DNA from 3 places in the Sutcliffiella cohnii genome. Region 1 is predicted to be linked to each of the others. Evidence: riboswitches for the same ligand, from Rfam matches in the RefSeq annotation. Region 1 holds a riboswitch; each other region holds the start of a gene.
What was found. A riboswitch is a leader RNA that binds a small molecule or an ion and turns the genes downstream of it on or off. The one in region 1 is predicted to bind S-adenosylmethionine.
Positions count from the first base shown of each region.

Region 1 (6,837 bases):
TCGGAATGCAAATCGATTCTTATCATGAACTAACAGAAGAAAGATTTGTACAACTTTTAAATAGTTTGGGCGGCATTTCTCTAACGACTACGACCGAAACGTTAAGCGGAGAAGAAGTTTTGAGTCAATTATTAGCTAGGTATGATTCTGCCCGACATACTTTTGAACATAGAGAAAAACAGCATAATGAATTATTAGTAGCTATAATAGAAGATTTAATAAATAAAAACATTACTCAAATTTTCCCTGAAATCGATACAAGCAAAGATTTGAAGATAGATGCAATAGAGATGGGAGAGTTAGTGGAGTTTTCTACTGTTAAAGGGATTGTATATTATATGGTAGACGAAGAAGGTATCGAAAAAGTTAGAACAGAGCTAGGTGTAAAATAGATGCCAACTGAGAAATAGAATAAAAAATGCCACTTCAGTGATAGCAAGTGGCTTTTGTTATTTTAATTATTTTCTATATATAATAGAAGGAACTAGTAACGTAAAAAATCCCAGGTAACAAGGAAGGGTTTTTACCAAACTAATAGAATAAGTTATATAGTCTTTTCTGTTTGGAGGTTTTCTTTTGTTACTTTACAATTGATCTTTATCTTTTATTATTACCAAAATAAAAGATAAGGGGACTATATGATGGAATTTAAAACGACGATAGATGGTATTACAATCGAGATGCTTGAAGGCTTTTTTGTAGGTTGGCCTCAGCCGCCGAGCCAACAAACACACTTAACTTTACAAAAAAATAGTGATAAAGTTGTCCTAGCTCTTGATGAAGAAACTAATAAAGTAGTAGGTTTCATTACAGCTATTAGTGATGGAATCCTTTCCGCCTATATACCGTTCCTTGAAGTATTACCAGCTTACCAAAACCGAGGAATCGGTGGGGAGTTAGTTCAACGGATGTTAACAGAATTAGACGACATTTATATGATTGACTTAATGTGTGATGAGGAGCTCCAACCGTACTATGAAAAATTAGGCTTGATGAAGTCAGTCGGGATGATTAGGCGGAATTATTCTAAGCAATCTGGAATATAGTTTAAGCGGACAGAGGAGGTAAAACTTCTCTGTTTTTCTTTCATGTGTATAGGGTGGGGAGCAATGATATTGCAAGTAAGAGATATCAAAATGAGAGTATAGAGAGGTATTTAATATGAAACTATCAAAGTTACTTTATTTAATCGTTTTTCTAATTTATATATATATAATTCTCGGAGTTGTTGAACCGTTAGTAGGAAATAAGTGGATTACATATTCAATTTTTGCAGTTGGACTTTTTCTGCTTAGTTTTATAATAGATAAAGCAGAAGTACATGTGAAAGCACTTCAAAAACGTATCGACCCGCAATTAAGTGTACTTATTGTGTTTGGAATTTTTGGTACGCTATTTGTTATTCAATTATTAAGCTAATGTTAGAGTAGGAGCTGGATTTAGTTTGATTAAATTAGAGTTTAATGGTTGGAAAATAGAAGTGGATATTGCTCAAACGAAAAGTTTTTATGAAAAATACCATCTTATAACAGAAGATTGTAGTTGTCATTATTGTGCTAATTATTTACTTGCATGTGATACTTTCTCTTTGAATATAATGGGGCTTTTTCAATCATTAGGGATAGATCCTAAAAAAGAAGGCGAAGTGTTTCAACATTTTCAACAGGAGGATGGCTTACATTTTTATGGTGGCTTTTATCATATAGTAGGCAACATATTGGAACGGTCAATTGGAGAAGGACAAGTTATCGACGCAATTGATGGCATTTTATTCAGCTTTACGGAAGATTGTTCACTTGTACCAAATAAGTTTACGACACCAACTATACAAATGGAATTTGAAATGAAAATCCCTTGGTTATTAAAAGAAGATTATCGTAAATAAAAAGCTCTAACCCACTACTAGTCGGTCAGAGCTTTTCCAAATGGAATTATTAACCCCAGATTTCTTTTGAAATATCTACAATGTACTTCAGTTTAGCCCATTGTTCTTCTTCTGTTAAAATATTACCGTGATGAGTAGAAGCAAAACCACATTGTGGGCTAATGCAAAGTTGCTCTAGTGGTACAAATTTCGTTGCTTCTTCCACGCGTGCTTTAATATTTTCTTTATCTTCTAATGTACCGTGTTTAGAAGTGAATACCCCTAAAACTACTTGAGGGCCGCCATTCGGAATGTGCTCTAAAGGTTGGAAATCTCCAGAACGGTCATCGTCATATTCTAAGAAAAAGCCGTTTACTTTTTCTTTTGCGAATAATGTTGGTGCAATTTTTGCGTAGCTACCTTCAAATGCCCAAGTAGAGCGGTAGTTACCACGACATAGGTGAGTAGTAACAATAAGGTCCTCTGGTTTGTCTTCTAAGACGCCGTTAGCTACACGCAAAGCTAACGCAATTAATTCTTCGCGGGAATAGCCACTATCATTAAATGGAATTTCTGGTGCGTTTAGTCCAGCAATGTAAACATCATCTAATTGTAAATAACGACAACCTGCATCGTAAAAGGCTTTAATTGCATCGCGGTATGCTTGGATGATATCATTTGCATACTCCTCAATGTCCGGATAAATGTCCAAGTTACGGATACCAGCGTTGAATAATTGATTTGGACTCGGTATTGTTTGTTTTGCAACCGCACGATCTCCAACAATTTCTTTAAACTCAATAAAATCTTTCACATGTGGATGATCTGGATTAAAAGAAATTTTTCCAACGACACGTACATCGTATCTTTCTGTTTCCACATCTTTAAATTTAAATCCATGGTCTGGCACATAGCCTTCTACACCGTTCAAATGCTCTAGAAAATCAGTATGCCAAAATCTACGACGAAACTCTCCATCTGTTACAGCTTGAAGACCAACTTCGATTTGCTTATCTACAACCTTTTTTATTTCTTCTGTTTCAATTTCACGAAGTTGTTGGGAAGTAATAGTCCCTTCTTGAAAATCCTTTCTTGCTTTATGAATGCTCTCTGGACGTAATAAACTACCTACGTGATCTGCACGAAATGGCGCACTAATTAATGTTTTTGTTGTCATAAGTTAACTCTCCCTTTAAAAGTTTTATAGTTTCTCTAATCAATAGTGAGGTTTAATAGAGCTTAAAATAAAAACCCCTCTTCTCAAAAATAAGAAGAGGGGTGAAAGAACAATATTAAACCGCCGGCTCTTCTTATCTTCTAGCATTACGCTACTGGAATTGGCACAGTACTATTTAAAGTCCGCTGCCGAGGTATCATAGGGCCAGTCCCTCCACCTCTCTAGATAAGAGAAAATTGAAAATATTAAGTTTATGGAATTCACTATACATGGAAATAAAAAGGTTGTCAACATTTTACTGTAAAAATATATTGCGGAATTTTCGACAAACATCCGTCATTTGGAAAAAAGGTTGACATGAAAGCCGTTTCATAACTTACAATGGAACGAGTGTCAAAATACTTTTCTACAATAAAGATATAGAGGAGCTTATGTAGTAATGAATCAGGAGTTTTTTTACATTATTGCAATCATCGCGCTCGGTTACGTATTAAAGCGCTTAAAAGTGATAGAAGAAAAAGAAGGACAAGTTATTGCAAAAATTATTTTTAGAATAACACTTCCTGCCTTAGTTATCGTTACGTTCAACTCGGTTAAAATAGAACCAACGTTAATGATACTGCCAGTTATCGTCCTATTATATGGGTTACTATTAACACCACTAGGATTACTCGTTTTCAAAAATGAAGAGCGAGAATTAAAAGGATCATTTATGATGATGGCTTCCGGGTTAAATGTTGGTTTGTTTGCCTTTCCCCTTGTTTTTGCCATTTGGGGAATGAATGGACTAACGTATTTTAGTATGTTTGATGTCGGAACGTCGTTAATGGTCTTTGGAATTGCTTTTATTTTAGGTAGCTATTTTTCAAAAGAAGGATTAAGCTTAAACCCAATTGAAATTTTAAAACGACTAGGCACCTCAATACCGTTAATGACGTATATTATTGCTAGTACGTTAAACTTTATTAACATCCAACTACCGACAATGGTTATTGATGTGGCAAGTACCATATCAGCAGCTAATGTGCCGTTGTCATTATTGTTGCTAGGAATCTATTTGAATTTTAAAATCGAAAAACAATTCATAAAGCCATTGATAAAATTTCTATCCTTCAAATATGGGACAGGCCTACTTGTAGGACTATCGCTATTTTACTTACTTCCATATGATGACATGTTTCGTTACACGTTATTGATTGGATTTTTGCTACCGGTTGCGACATCTTCGCTTGCGTTTGCAGTAGAATTCAAATACAGCACGGAAGCTACTAGATTAATAGCAACAACAGCAAACATAACGATTATTATAAGTATCGTCATGCTTTATTTTTTTGCTAATTATATATAATAAAATGTTAGACTCGATGGACATGTATCGGGTCTATTTTTATTTGTGTGTTATATTAGAAATAAATTGATATTCACCAATAAACACAAATTAATGCTAACAATCTTTATTTTTACAACCTTCAAAAAGTCTTCCCACTCTAGTACCCTTCACAAAACATCCATTTCCGCAACAAAAGGTAAATGATCCGAAGCTAGCACATTAAATGTATAAGCTGCTGCATGAATTACTTTAATTCCATCACTAACAAATATGTAATCTAGTTTCACTTTCGGCCTTTTAGAAGGAAACGTATAATCTAAACCATCGCTACTTTTAGCGTCTACTAAATGCTGTGTCACTTCGGAATAACTTTTGGAAGACGGTCTCATATTCCAATCGCCCATAAGGATAGTAGGTTGATCAGTTTCCCTTACTTTACTCAACACAAATCTTGCTTGTTGCTGGTGCAAAAAAGGGGCGAAGCTTAAGTGGGTAACAAAGCATGATATCACTTTTCCGTTTATATTTACATGAACCTCTAATAAACCTCTATTTTCCATAAAACTTGGTAAAAAGTCGAATGGATGGTTACAGCTACTTTCAATTGGAAATCGGGTTAAAAGTGCATTTCCGTATTGTCGAGTTCGATTTTTAGTTTTGATATGTATCGTTGGACCGAATACATAGTTCATCTGTAAATTTTCTGCCAGCCATAGTGCTTGGTCTACATATTTACTACGAAAGGAAAACTCTTTATCCACCTCGTTGAGTGCAATTATTTCTGCCCTAGAACTTTTTATAACATCTTTTATTCTACGTAAATCTAATTTTCCGTCGATTCCTCTACCGTGGTGTATGTTAAATGTCATAACGTTCACTTGTAAGTTTCACCTACTCACCTTAACTTTCTTATCCAAAGTATTTAATAAAATAAGGAGGGACATACGTGTTTTCCAAAAAACTATTATTTTTTTAAAAATTCACATAACGATAATAATGTTTTATGAGATAATAAAAAAAATAAAAGAACGGGCTCTTCCATAAATAAGAGGAACTTATTTCAGAAAGGAATGACTGCTATTTGAATGTAATTGTCCATAAATTTAAAGAAGTATTATATGCAGTTTTACCTATTACGTTTATCGTCTTACTATTAAACTTCACGCTAGCTCCACTTGACAACATTTCCATGTTTATTCGATTTATAATCGGTTCTATTTTCATCATCGTTGGATTATCTATCTTTTTGTTTGGGGTAGACATCGGCATTACACCTATTGGGCAATTAATGGGAAAAACGATTGCTAAATCTAATAAAGTATGGATTGTCCTAATAGCTGGGTTGTTGTTAGGCTTCTTCATTTCCATTGCGGAGCCAGACTTACATATTCTTGCTGGGCAAGTAGATTTTGTTACATCAGGTGTAATCTCCAAATCATTAATTGTCGTAGTAGTTTCGATTGGGATTGGCGCTCTCATTGCGTTGGGATTAGTTAGGATTGTATTTAACATCCCGCTATACAAAATATTAACAGTTTTATATTTTATTATTTTAGTTCTCGCTATATATACTTCACCAGAATTTTTAGCAATCTCGTTTGATGCGTCGGGAGCAACTACAGGTGCATTGACTGTTCCATTTATTTTAGCACTTGCTCTAGGGATATCCTCGATGAAAAAAGATAGTAAAGCGTCCGAGAAAGATAGCTTCGGTCTTGTTGCAATTGCTTCTACAGGAGCGATAATTGCTGTTTTACTTATGAATATCATATCAAAAACAGAAGAAATAACTGGAGGAATTGAAGCGCAAGCGGAAGGTACACTGTCCGTCATTGGTCCTTTTTTGCACGAATTTCCTAAGATTACGAAAGAAATAATTATAGCCCTTTTACCTATTTTAATTATTTTCCTTGTATTCCAGAAAATATCCTTTAAAATGTCAAGGAAAGCAGTTCGAAAAATTGTCGTAGGACTTGTATTTACGTTTATCGGACTTGTATTATTTTTAGTTGGTGTCAATGCAGGCTTCATGGATGTTGGTAGGGAAATTGGATATTCTATCGCATCGTTAGACAGGAAAGCATACCTTATTATCGTAGCGTTCGTTCTCGGTCTTGTAACAATACTTGCCGAACCAGCAGTACATGTTTTGACTCATCAAATTGAAGATGTTACGAGTGGATACGTAAGAAGAAACGTTGTGATGTTTTCCCTTTGTATCGGTGTAGGTCTTGCGGTTGCTTTGTCTATACTAAGAATACTTATTCCAGAACTACAATTATGGCATTACTTATTGCCAGGCTACATTATTGCGATCGCCTTAACCTATATTGTTCCTAAACTGTTTGTAGGGATTGCGTTTGATTCTGGTGGGGTTGCCTCTGGACCGATGACAGCTACATTTATACTAGCATTCGTACAAGGTGCAGCAGAAGCAATTGAAGGTGCTAATGTTTTAGTAGATGC
Region 1 covers NZ_CP018866.1:1,199,451-1,206,287, forward strand. Annotated here, with positions in the region: gene BC6307_RS05770 (LCP family glycopolymer transferase) at 1-392, shown strand, start outside; gene BC6307_RS05775 (GNAT family N-acetyltransferase) at 642-1,046, shown strand; gene BC6307_RS05780 (hypothetical protein) at 1,162-1,419, shown strand; gene BC6307_RS05785 (hypothetical protein) at 1,445-1,885, shown strand; gene BC6307_RS05790 (5-methyltetrahydropteroyltriglutamate--homocysteine S-methyltransferase) at 1,935-3,041, opposite strand; SAM riboswitch class I at 3,172-3,273, opposite strand; gene BC6307_RS05795 (AEC family transporter) at 3,481-4,389, shown strand; gene BC6307_RS05800 (endonuclease/exonuclease/phosphatase family protein) at 4,539-5,240, opposite strand; gene BC6307_RS05805 (DUF1538 domain-containing protein) at 5,453-6,837, shown strand, end outside.

Region 2 (6,837 bases), 650 kb from region 1:
TCTTTATGGTTCCTATTATGTTACATATTTATTAACTTAAAAAGGACTCCAAAATTGGAGTCCTTTTATTATTTGGCTAGCATTATTATTTTTGAACGTTAGCAGCTTGAGGTCCACGAGCACCTTCAACGATTTCGAAAGTAACTTCTTGACCTTCTTCTAAAGATTTGAAACCTTCGCCTTGGATAGCAGAGAAGTGAACGAATACGTCGTCTTGACCTTCAACTTCGATGAAACCGAAACCTTTTTCTGCGTTAAACCATTTTACTTTACCTTGTAACATTTTTTGTTCCTCCTTGCGGGTTAACCCACGTAAAAATTTATTACTATTCTTGCTCGTTCACAAAACACTTCCAGACGAAATTGCTATTATTTCTGACTTTCCACATTATTTTCACGAACAAAAATAATAACTTTATAATAACAGGAATATTGAAAAAGTTCAAGACATACAAACGATTTTACCTAGTAGAAAAATAAATTCGGGCAGTTGTCAAGTAATTTTCGGTTGCTGTTAAATATTCGAACAGTTGTATGTAATTTCTCATTGCTGTTAAGTAATTTCGGGTAGTTGCTAAGTAATTTTCGAGTGCTGTTAAGTAATTTCGAATTGTTGTTAAGTAATTTCCGAGTGCTGTTAAGTAATTTCGAATAGTTGTTAAGTAATTTCCGAGTGCTGTTATGTAATTTCGAATTGTTGTTAAGTAATTTCCGAGTGCTGTTAAGTAATTTCGAATTGTTGTTAAGTAATTTCCGAGTGCTGTTAAGTAAAATCAGTCGTCATGCACACTTTCTAAATTGCACGTAAAAAAATTCATCCATCTTGCATAGAGAACCGTCTTTTACTTTTGAAAGTTGACAATTTGCGCTTAAAATCTGATGTAAATTAGCATTCTCGCTCCGATAACAGTAACATTTATTATTTTAAACCGTCTGAGTGGGGCTAATGTGCTAAATTCATCTTTGAAGAGCAAAGAAAATAACAAACACTTCATTATTTTTAAAAATTTTCTTGACAATTATTACTTTTACAAGTTATGATTCTCACCAAGTGATATTTTACAAAAATACATACGAACGTAGTATTAACTACTACGAATCTCTTATCAAGAGCAGGTGGAGGGAATTGGCCCGATGAAACCCAGCAACCGACCGTAATATTGTCGTGAGACAAGGCGTTCTAATAGAACGCCGAAGCTTTTGCTTCGTAAGGCACGGTGCTAAATCCAGCAGAAATTACTTTCTGGCAGATAAGAGGTGCGAAGAATCGAACCTTCAAGCCTCTTTCAATATGGAAAGAGGCTTTTGTTATTTTTTTAACGAAAGCCTCCTACACACTTTTTATGGAGGGTTAAACAATGACAACATTAACTAAAACGTACGAACCATTAACAGAAACTACTGCAATCGAACTAGCAATTAAACTACATTTCTTTGAAAATAGCACTAGCATAAACTGTAAAGAAATAGGTGACGGCAACTTAAACTTAGTCTTCCACCTTACAGACGAAAATAACAAAGGTGTAATTATAAAGCAGGCATTGCCTTATGCAAAAGTCGTAGGGGAAAGTTGGCCACTTACTTTAAAGCGTGCTCAAATTGAAAGTAACTCATTAAAAGAAGCTGCCAAACACGTTCCTTCGCTCGTTCCAACAGTTTATTATACGGATGAACATTTAGCGATTACTGTTATGGAAGATCTTTCGCATTTAACGATAAGTAGAAAAGGCCTAATGAATGGTGAAGACTATCCTTTACTATCAGAGCATATCGGACAGTTTTTAGCCAAAACGCTATTTTACACTTCTGATTTCGGCTTAAATCAACAAAAGAAAAAACTTTTACAGCAACAATTCGCTAACCCAGAACTATGTAAAATTACAGAGGATTTAGTGTTTACAGATCCATTTTATGATAGTGAAACGAATAATTTCGAGCGTGAATTATTACCTGTCGTATCCGAGATTTGGAACGATTCTTCTCTTAAACTTGAAGTAGCAAAGTTGAAATATTCATTTTTAACAAATGGTGAAGCTCTACTACACGGGGATCTTCACACAGGTAGTATTTTTGCTAGTAATAATGAAACGAAAGTGATTGATCCAGAGTTTGCTTTTTTCGGTCCTATTGGGTTCGATGTTGGTCAATTTTTTGCTAACCTTATCGTAAATGCCCTTAGTAGAGAGCCACAAAAGCAAGGTGTATTATTTGATCATATAAATAAGACTTGGGACGTTTTTACGACTGAATTTACAAAACAATGGACTTTAGACAGTGTTGAATATTTTACGAAAACTGAAGGATATTTGTCCTACGTTTTTCAATCAATATTGGAAGACACAATTGGATATGCCGGTTGTGAATTAATTCGTCGTACCATTGGCCTTGCTCACGTAGCCGATTTAGATAACATCCCTTCCATAGAAACACGATTAAAAGCGAAAACAAAAGCTCTGCAACTTGGCAAATATTTTATTTTGAATAGAGCCAATATTCACTCTGTTGAAGATTTCATCCAAGTTAGCTTACAACATGTACAACAATAAGGAGTAGATATAATGACAACTGTAAGAAACATTCCCATTTCTGTCGAATGGAAAGATACGTATATAAAACTATTAGACCAGCAGAAGCTACCGAACGAAACTGTTTATGTACAATTAAAGACGATTGAAGATGTATGGGATGCAATCGTTACGTTAAAAGTTAGAGGTGCGCCTGCGATTGGGATTGCAGCGGCATATGGGTTAGCCCTTTCCACTAAACAATATAATGTAGAGTCTATGGATGAATTTAAAGATCTTTTCATTAAAGATATAGCTTATTTAGCGAGTTCTCGCCCGACAGCCGTGAACCTATTTTGGGCGTTAGAAAGATTAACAAATGTTTTACATGATAGCAAATCTGTAAACGAAGCAAAAACCAATATAGTTCACGAAGCGATACAAATTCAAGTGGAAGATGAAGCGGTTTGCCACCAAATTGGCGATAACGCCCTCTCTTTACTTCAAAAAGGCGATAAAGTTATGACCATTTGTAATGCTGGTTCTATCGCAACGGCTCGATACGGAACTGCTTTAGCTCCCTTTTACCTTGCAAAAGAAAAGGATTTTCCACTTTCTGTTTTTGCATGTGAAACTAGACCAGTTTTACAAGGTGCTAGATTAACAACATGGGAGTTACAACAAGCTGGTGTGGATGTGACGTTAATAACCGATAATATGGCTGCCCATACGATTATAGCTAAGCAAGTTTCTGCTATTATCGTTGGTGCCGACCGTATAACTGCAAACGGAGATACAGCTAATAAAATCGGTACATTAGGTTTGGCCATTTTAGCGAAACATTTCAACATTCCTTTTTACGTCGCTGCACCTTTATCAACTTTCGATATATCATTAAAAACTGGAGCTGAAATTCCAATTGAGGAACGAAGTGAAACAGAGGTTACGACAATTGCTGGCGTGAAAGTTGCTCCAGACGGAGTTTCTGTTTTTAATCCAGCCTTTGATGTAACACCGAATGAATATATTACAGCAATTATTACGGAAAAAGGAGTTATACTAGGAGATTTAAAAGAAGAAATAGTTAAGTTATTTCAGTAAAGTTTAGACGTTTGGTGATTTACCAAACGTCTCTTATTATTCTTAAAAGCTTGATTCCCTTATTCTATCTTAGCCCACATTTCTTTTGGATTTAGCTCATAAATACCGTTTTCTCTATACATATAGTGATTGTTAATAAATTCGCGTCTTATTGTAGCGTAGTCTTCATGATATTTTTTAATATACTCATTAATCTCTTGTTCTGTATATTTCTTCCCTAGTGTTACTCCTTCTAACATATGCTCAAAAATCATTAATCTTTTCTTTCGTTGAGCAGGAATTGTTTTTAATCTGCCATCAGGCAATAAAAAATTTTTAATAATATCTTCTTTTTGTTTTCCCATTACATCCATCCCCTTTTTCGCTCGATCCATTACTTTTAAAATAGATTCATTAAAAAACTTTAAATCTTTTTCATTTAAATAATAATAAATCGTATTTTTCTCTCGCTTCTCTTTTATTGCACTAACTTCTTTTAGCTTATTCATATGGTGAGATATCGTTGGAGGTGTAACACCAAGCTTCTCCGCTAATTGTTGGCCTGATAAAGGTTCCTCCGCGGCTAAAAGGATGAGCAGTTTAATTCGCGTTTTATCCCCTAACGCCTTATAAAAGTTAACCATTTTATTTAATTGCATCTTTCAAAACCTCCACTAATTAGAAAACCATCTAATTAGATAATAATCTAATTAGATGGTTTTTTCAACATTATTTACCAAGCCTATACAATATTTGTTGTTTTTGTTCTTTATCAATTACATGTAATTTACTTAAAACTTCCGTATAAAAAACTAATTTTTTCCGTTTACGCATTAAAAACACCCCTTATGTTGTATTAATGCAACTTTTTTTGTATTAGTAAATTATATGCAGTCTATTGGCTTTTAAAAACTTGTCCAAAAAAGAAATATATTGTTATCTCCATTTTTACTCAACAAAGAGAGGTCGGGACATTACTATTTTGATCTAATAAATAAACGAACAGAAAATTGTAGAGTGGAAATAACCCGCTCCGGAAATATACTTCGCTTTCCGCGGTCGGCTGGTGAGCCTCCTCGTGCTAAAGCACTGCGGGGTCTCACCTATGCCTTACCTCGAAGCTGCTGAAAAAGGTTGTTATATTTAAACCAGATAAAAATTTATAGAAATAAAAGGAGTACTTTTTGATTTTTAATCAGAAAATACTCCTTTTTATCTCCTTCACAGGTCAATTTCTTACCTATTTTTCATTTATTAGTTTGATTATCCTCTTCATATTAGTGACAAATATGGTGGTAGCTCCTTGTATTTTCATACCAAATAGACCCGAGGAATTGGCTTTTTTATACCCGTGTCTATGTTTTAATTCGCTATTTTTAGCCTCAATTTTGTAACGTGTTTTAGCTAATCGCTTAAATTCCTCTGTTTCTTGAAATGCTTCTTGGGAAAGGTGTTCCGAGGATTTAATCGATACTGAATACGTTTTGGTTTTGGCCCCTTCTATATAACAGCCATCGCGTAGCGGACAAACTTTACATTTCTCTACATCAAAAAAGTATTTCAACTGCGGATTCTGGGATGTATCTTGTCTTTTTTTAACTGACTTCTTATTAGCTAAATGGCCAGCGGGGCATACATACATATTTGCGTCCTTATTAAATTCAAATTCCTTTCCTCTTTTACGATTTCCGTTCGTAATGATAGGATGCAGGCGAGAAATTAATTGCTTTTCGTTCTCATTCATATATTGTAGATTATCTTTACTAGAGTATGCGGTATCTCCAACTACTGTATCCACCATGAAACCATTTTCCTCACTAGTCTCTACCAATTCTTTTAAGTACTTGGTATCGCTTTTCTCACCTGAGGTAACCACGGCAGCCGTAATAATGCGTTCATCTGACATCGCAATATGTGTCTTATATCCCAAAAAGGAATAATCTGAAGCTTTATATCCTTTTCGTGCATCGGGATCTCCGCCATAATTCGCTTCTTCTTGAATATCCTCCACAACTTCTTTTACCATGTTGATTTTTTCTTTAATAGCTGGCAACTGCTTTAATTGTTCCTCTTTTTCGAGAACCTCGAGTATGGCAGTGGTATAAGCTAACTCATCTTCTAATGAATCTGTGGCTGGTTTATCTGGGAACTTTTCTTTTATAGATGGTTGATGTTGATAGGCAACTTTCCGTAATGATTTAGATTTCTCTTGAACATATTCATTCGCTGTTTTGGAATGGAAACGTGATAATGTATGCGTGGCATCTACAATAATCGTGTTACTCTTTAAAACCTCGTGTTCCAATGCAAGTTCGACTGTCTTCGCCACAAGTACATTCATTAAGTCCTTATCTTTCAAACGTAGTCTTCGAAATTTGGTTAAAGTACTAGAATGGATAACAGAAGCCTCTGGGATAAGATCCAAAAAATATTTAAAAGACAAATCATACCTAGCTCGTTCAACTAAGTCTGCATCAGACAGATCATGTATTTGTTTTAGAAGTAAATATTTAAACATTCGAACAGGTGGTTCAGCATTTCTCCCAGTATCTAAACAATACTTATCTTCTAGTTCCTCTTCCACAAAACTAAAATCGACCAATTCCTTCATTTGACGAAGAAAGTTATCTTTCGGAATTAACATATCGTAAAGTTGGTAATGTGCGCTTAAAGGTAATGAAGGCTGTCGTTCTAACATTGGAAATCCCCACTTTTTAATATAATAGGTTAATTATATTAAAAAGTGGGGATATTGTGTATTCTTATAGGGACTTTTTCAGCAACTTCGCCTTACCTCCCGCAGTCTTTCATGTATTACAAGCTATACACCACAGAGAATGAAAATGGTTTTTGCGTGGCTATACTAATGCTACGGCTGGATGAGGAAGGTCGTGACTCCTTGGTGTGTGTGAGCCCTCCCCGCAGTCTGACTCCTTCGACCACGGTGCATCACAGATTGTTGCTCCCTTTATGGGAAGCACTCATGGTAGATTAACCCTATTCTGGTTGTTGCACCAGCCTCAAAACTTCTTCGCCGTAGAAAGGATGTTTTCAATGGAAGTAATCATTGAGAATGCTTGTGGTATGGATGTCCACAAGGATAGCATTACTGCATGTGCCATTACAGCAAAAGGAAAGGAGATTGAAACTTTTTCAACTAAAACTATATATCTTATAGAGTTGGTGGACTGGGTTAAGAAACACAACTGTACCCATGTGGCGATGGAAAGTACAAGTGTCTACTGGAAACCTA
Region 2 covers NZ_CP018866.1:1,849,245-1,856,081, reverse strand. Annotated here, with positions in the region: gene cspD (cold-shock protein CspD) at 86-283, opposite strand; SAM riboswitch class I at 1,101-1,257, shown strand; gene mtnK (S-methyl-5-thioribose kinase) at 1,359-2,546, shown strand; gene mtnA (S-methyl-5-thioribose-1-phosphate isomerase) at 2,559-3,605, shown strand; gene BC6307_RS09115 (DUF2087 domain-containing protein) at 3,665-4,243, opposite strand; gene BC6307_RS09110 (IS1182 family transposase) at 4,825-6,282, opposite strand; gene BC6307_RS09105 (IS110 family RNA-guided transposase) at 6,639-6,837, shown strand, end outside.
Region 2: linked by a shared signal. The riboswitch ahead of mtnK (S-methyl-5-thioribose kinase) and the one ahead of BC6307_RS05790 (5-methyltetrahydropteroyltriglutamate--homocysteine S-methyltransferase) in region 1 are both predicted to bind S-adenosylmethionine.

Region 3 (6,837 bases), 2.1 Mb from region 1:
TGTATAAAAAGAAGCTTGTTAGGACTCCTGACAATACACATGAAAAATGTAACGAATAAATATACATATAATAATGAAAATTAGAATAGCTTTTTTACCTTCTTAATTTATATGACAAAAAAGAAAAATATTATTTATAAATAGTAAGCGTTTTTATCTCGAGACCCGAAACATATCTATTGCTTTTTTGTTACAAAGCTCCTAAACTATTATAAGCAAATATGAATGAAAAAGAGGTTGTTCGAATGAACACAAATTCTAATAGAGAACAAGGGATCGGAATGTTGTTTGCCGCCCTATCGTATGTATTATGGGGGTTTCTCCCACTATATTGGAAGTTAGTAGATGATATTCCAGCGGCTGAGGTACTAGCCCATCGAGTTGTCTGGTCACTCGTATTTATGTTTATTATTCTTTTATTAGTTGGAAAATTTACTAGCTTTTGGGAAGAATTAAAGGCATTGTTGACGAATCGGAAACGACTAGTAGCGATTAGCTTTGCCTCTGTTTTTATTAGCATCAATTGGGGATTGTATATTTGGGCTGTCGCTAGTGAACAGTTAGTACAGGCGAGTCTTGGTTATTACATTAATCCGCTCGTTAGTATTTTACTAGGTATAATTGTATTAAAAGAAAAACTATCAACACTACAAACGATCTCTTTTATTATTGCTGCAGTAGGGGTACTAAATTTAGCGTTCAATTTCGGTGAATTCCCATGGTTAGCACTTTTATTAGCATTCAGCTTCGGTATTTACGGATTGTTGAAGAAAATGGTTCAATTAGGTGCGTTAGTAGGGCTAGCAATTGAAACATTACTTATCACACCGTTCGCACTACTTTTCTTGGTGTTTATGCCTTGGGGCGATGCGTTCGGTACGAGTGGTGGAACTACCATACTATTAATTGTAGCAGGTATCGCTACAGCTGTACCACTTCTATTATTTGCAAGTGGGGCAAAGCGAATTCCGTTATCGCTAGTAGGACTATTACAATATATTGCTCCAACGATTACGCTTATTTTAGGTGTTTTCTTATTTAATGAACCATTTACTGGGGTACACCTATTCTCGTTTATTTGTATATGGGCAGCCTTAACCCTATACACTTTATCGATTTCAAAATGGTTTAAAGTACAACCGGTGAAGAAAACGCTGCAAGGATAAAGGAATAACAAGAAGAGTCTCCGTTTTCATTGGAGGCTTTTTAGCTCGTTCTAAAATATGTGTAAGCTCCATATTTATGTACAGAAACAACTATAAATATGGGGGTGTTCACATGTTAAACAGGATAGCGAATAAGTTTTCTAAGTTTGTGGAGCGTTATTTACCAGATGCGTTTGTCATTGCGGTATTGATGACGCTCTTCGTTCTGCTTATCGGTTTTTTCATGAATCCAATGGAACCGAAGACGCTATTCACTTCTTTTGGAAATGGATTTTGGGCGTACCTAGCCTTTACGATGCAAATGGTTCTCTTATTAATGACTGGTATGGCGTTAGCATCCGTTCCTGTTATTCAGCGTTTACTTACAGCGCTAGCATCAAAGGCGAAAACGGCAAATCAAGCGTATGTGCTAACATTTTTAGTAGCATCGGCTGCCTATTATATTAACTGGGGATTAGCGGTCGTAGTAGGTGCGATTATTGCAAGAGAAGTTGGAAAGAGGAATAAAAAAGCACATTTTCCGCTGTTAGTAGCATCAGCATATACACCGACAGTATTATATACGGCAGGATTCTCCAGTTCCATTGGATTAACGGTTGCGACGGAAGGCCATTTTCTAGAAGGTGTTATGGGTGTCATACCAACTTCGCAAACGATTTTTCATCCAGGTACTTTTATTATACTACTAACTCTTCTAATCACTGTTCCACTATTCATCGTCCTGATGGCACCGAAAAAAGATATTATTTCTTACAATCCTCCTATTCTTAAAAATGCTCGTACTCCTGAAAATGAAACGAATAGTTCAAGCCCAGCTTTACGTTTAGAAAATACCCCTATTCTTGGTATGATCATTGGGGCTATTGGCATTATTTATATTGTTATAGAGTTTGTAGGTGGGCGTGATTTAGATTTAAATATTATTAATCTAATCTTCTTATCATTAGGGTTATTTCTTCATCGCTCGCTTGGTCAGTACGCAAAAGCGTTTAAGGAAGCGGCTGGTGCGATTTCACCAATCATTTTACAATTTCCGTTCTATGCAGGTATTATCGCCGTATTAGGTAGTTCTGGAATTGCGGAGTCCATTATTAACGGCATGGCATCCATTGCGAACGAACAAACATTTTCTGTCTTCTCCTATTGGACAGCCGGCTTAGTAAATATACTGGCTCCATCCGGTGGTGGACAATGGGTACTCCAAGGTCCATTACAAGTTCCGGCAGGGATGCAATTAGGTGTTGATCCAGCCGTGACTGCCATGGCTGTAGGTTGGGGAGATGCTTGGACAAATCTTATTCAACCGTTTTGGGCATTACCGATCTTAAGTGTAGTGGGATTGCATATTCGTCACATTATGGGATATTGTATCCTCCTTAGTATTTGGGTAGGGATTGTTACGACAATTTTATTATTTTTCGTATATTAGCGGTGTTAAAGCAATGTAAGCGCTACACTATTGCGTTAAAATTTTAATCTTTTATATTAGTGAAGTTTTCTTATTGACACGCGAAATGTAACATCATATACTAATAAATAATTTCATAATAAACTTTATTCAAAAAACTCTTATCCAGAGTGGCAGAGGGACTGGCCCGATGACGCCCGGCAACCTTTCTTTTATAGAAAAGGTGCTAATTCCTGCAAAACAGAAATGTTTTGGAAGATGAGAGAGGAAGAATTGTTATATTCACTTATCCTCTCTTGTTCTGACAAGAGGGGATTTTTATTTGGTCTTTATGAAAAGGAGGGAAGCGAATGATTGTAAGAGGTGCTCCTAACAATTATCAATGTAGAGTTGGAGTGTTAGATGACTTAGAGGTAATTTTACAGAATGAAGGATATCAAAAAGTATTGTGTATTACTGGTGAAAAATCACTGGAGGCAGCTTCAAACTATTTACCGAATTTCTCGACTGTTTCTGTATCTTTTGAAACGTACAACGGGGAATGTTCGCCATCTGAAGTTCAGCGGTATCATCGTATAATCGAACGAGAGCAATATGATGCCATAATCGGGCTTGGGGGAGGAAAAGTTTTAGATTTAACGAAAACTGTCGGTGATAGTGTTAAGAAAGATGTGATACTCATTCCGACGTTAGCGGCTACTTGTGCAGCGTGGACACCGTTAAGTGTACTTTATGACGATGAAGGCTCGTTTATAAGGTTTGAATATTATTCAAAGAGTACTTTTTACGTTTTAGTAGAACCGCGAATTATTAGCGAGGCTCCTGTCCAATTTCTAAAAGCAGGTATTGGAGATACGCTCGCAAAATGGTACGAAGCCAAGTCGTTAATACATAGTTTAGATCCACTTCCTGTATCGGTACAAATAGCATTACAGGCAGCAAGGCTATGTAAAGACCTTTTGTTAGAAAAAAGTTTACCTGCTATTGAAGCAGTAGAAGCTCAAAAAGTGACGGATGATTTACTAGCTGTAGTGGAAGCGAACATATTATTAGGTGGAATGGTTGGCGGTTACGGTGATTATTACGGTCGAGTTGCTGCAGCACACTCTGTTCATAACGCACTAACACATATACGTGCATGCCATTCTCTCCTTCACGGAGAAAAAGTTGCTTACGGTGTTTTAGTTCAACTCGCATTAGAGAAAGAGTGGGATGAAATCGAACTGCTCCTCCCTCTATATGAGAAGCTAGGTTTACCTGCCTCATTAGAATCGTTAGGACTAACGTTACAAAATAGTGAAGAGCTTGATTTAATAGCCGAAAAAACATTATTACCCTCTGAATCTATTCATTATATGAAAGATTCGTATAAAAAAGCGGACATTATATCCGCAATAGAAAAATTACAAGCATACAAAAAAATTACGAGGTGAAGAACATGAAAAAGATATTATTGTCCATTGTAAGTTTATTATTAGTAGCATTTTTAGCAGCATGTGGAGGAAAGGATACTGGAGGGGCACTAAGTGAAGATAAATTAGTTATTGGAGTAACAGCAGGACCACATGAGCAAGTAATGGAAAAAGTGAAAGAAGTAGCTGCAAAAGACGGATTAGAAATTGACATTAAAGTGTTTACGGAATATGTAATGCCAAATACTGCTCTAGCAGAAGGTGAACTAGATGTGAATAGTTTCCAAACGAAACCGTTTTTAGATAACGTTGTGAAGGAAAGAAATTATGATCTAGTCGACATTGCACCAACATTAACGTTCCCAATGGGTATTTATTCTGAAAAATTTGCGTCTGTTGATGAACTAGAAGAGGGAGCAAAATTAGGCTTACCGAATGACCCGACTAACGGAGGTCGCGCATTAATCCTATTCCAATCTGCTGGTCTTATTACGTTAAAAGATGGAGTTGGTGACCAAGCGACAGTAAAAGATATCGTTGATAACCCGAAGAACTTTGAATTTATCGAATTAGAAGCATCTCAACTTCCTAGACAATTAGACGAACTAGCTGGAGCTGCAATTAATACGAACTTTGCAATTGAACACGGATATGTTCCAACAGAAGATTCCATCTTTATCGAAGGTAGTGACTCACCGTGGGTAAACTTACTAGTTGTTCGTGGTGAAAATAAAGAAGATCCTGTTTTAGAAAAATTACTAAAAGCGTACCACTCCGATGAAGTAAAACAATTCATCGAAGAAACGTTTAGTGGATCTGTTATTCCTTCTTGGTAAGGAGCGAGTGGGCTATCGCAAATAATGTTTGATTACCGCAAATAAAGCAGCTGTTATCGCAAATAAAACACGGTTACCACAAATAAAGCGATGATGTATAAAAGTATGTGTAAGTCCTTTTGCTAGACAAATAAAAAAGGACAAAGTACTCTCTGAGTTATCACCACAATAACCTTTGAGAGGAGTACTTTATCCATGTCTCATTTTAACACAGATAAATTAGATTTAGCCACTATCTTAAAAATCTCCATGCAGGATCTCCTAAAGGAGAAAATAGAAACTATCTTGCGTGAGGAAATCAAGAGTGTACTAGAGAACGAACCTGTCGGAGAAGGAAATTCGCGTAACGGATACTATCCGAGGACTCTCGACACCATGTATGGCCGCGTTGAAGATTTGGCTGTTCCCCGTGATCGTAAGGGAGAGTTCACAACTAATATGTTTGAGCCTTATCAGAGGCGAATGGTTGCAGTAGATGAGCTCGTTGTTCAACTTTATCAACACGGGGTTGGAGTCCGTCAGGTAGGGAGCATCTTGAAAAACTTGCTTGGGGAACAATATTCCCCTGGCACCATATCGAATATCACATCTGCCGTGATGGAGGATGTGATTGAATGGCAGAACCGCCCTTTAAAGGAGCGCTATTGTGCTTTATTTCTTGATGCTTTATTTGTAAAGATTCGTAGAGATACAGTAGCCAAAGAAGCTGTCTATATTGTTCTAGGAATTACTCCGGAAGGCCACAGGGAAATCCTTGGTTTTTATGTAGGAGGAATAGAATCTTCAAATGGTTGGAAGGAAATCCTCCAGGACCTGCGCAACAGAGGAGTACAGGAAGTACTGCTAGGCGTTTTTGACGGACTGACTGGTCTCGAAGAGGCATTTCGTTCCATCTTTCCAAAAGCTGATGTTCAACGTTGTGTAATACACAAGGTCCGTTCCACTATGAATAAAGCACGTAAGAAGGATCAAGCTGAGCTAAGTACTGATTTTAAAAAAGTCTATACATCAAGCACATACGAAGAAGCTGAGAAAGCGTTCGGAGAGCTCAGGGAGAAATGGAAAAAGCGCTACAGTCGAGAAATAGCTTCTTGGGAAGAAGACCTTCCAGTACTCTTAACCTTTTTACGCTACCCTGAGGATGTCCAAAAGTACATCTACACTACAAATCTTATTGAGCGTACCATTAAGGAAATCCGCAAGAGGTTAAAAACCATGAATAGCCTGCCTAACATTGAAGCAGCTGAAAAGATTACGTACCTGACCTCTATCGACTATAACGAGCGCTGGTCAAGAAGAAAACTAAGTGGATTCGGCCTAGCTCATGATCAAATATTAAAAATGTTTGAGGAGCGGTATCCCAAAGCCTAAAAGTGGAGGATTCAGGCAGCCGCGGCTGCCTGAATCCTCCACTAACAAAGACATATAACTCATTGAGTACAAATGCTTACACATAATTATTGACAGTACCAATAAAGCAGCTGTTATCGCAAATAAAATTCGGTTATCGCAAATAAAAAATGATTACCGCAAATAAAACTGAAGTTACCGCAAATAACAACGGGAAACCGCAAGATAGAAACAGAGCCGCAAACTAAAAATGCGGCTCTCTCCTATAATAAATAGGGAGGAAGGATATTTATGATAGAACTATCCAACATAACGAAAACATTTGTATCGAAAAAGGGAAAAGTCGAAGCGTTGAAAAACGTATCGTTAAACGTACGAAAAGGGGAAATCTTTGGAGTTATTGGCTATAGTGGAGCAGGAAAAAGTACGCTAATCCGCTGTGTTAACTTACTAGAGGAGCCAACAAGCGGAACTGTCAAAGTGGATGGAGAGGAATTAACGAGCCTCTCAGCGAAGCAACTGTTAGATGCACGCAGAAAAATCGGAATGATTTTTCAAGGTTTCAATTTATTAAAAACGGCGACAGTTTATGAAAATATCGCAATTCCATTAAAACTAACAGGTGTACCTAAAAATGAAATAAAAGAACGAGTTGAAAAATATTT
Region 3 covers NZ_CP018866.1:3,979,891-3,986,727, reverse strand. Annotated here, with positions in the region: gene rarD (EamA family transporter RarD) at 246-1,166, shown strand; gene BC6307_RS20100 (short-chain fatty acid transporter) at 1,279-2,595, shown strand; SAM riboswitch class I at 2,733-2,839, shown strand; gene BC6307_RS20095 (iron-containing alcohol dehydrogenase family protein) at 2,925-4,007, shown strand; gene BC6307_RS20090 (MetQ/NlpA family ABC transporter substrate-binding protein) at 4,013-4,822, shown strand; gene BC6307_RS20085 (IS256 family transposase) at 5,018-6,193, shown strand; gene BC6307_RS20080 (methionine ABC transporter ATP-binding protein) at 6,464-6,837, shown strand, end outside.
Region 3: linked by a shared signal. The riboswitch ahead of BC6307_RS20095 (iron-containing alcohol dehydrogenase family protein) and the one ahead of BC6307_RS05790 (5-methyltetrahydropteroyltriglutamate--homocysteine S-methyltransferase) in region 1 are both predicted to bind S-adenosylmethionine.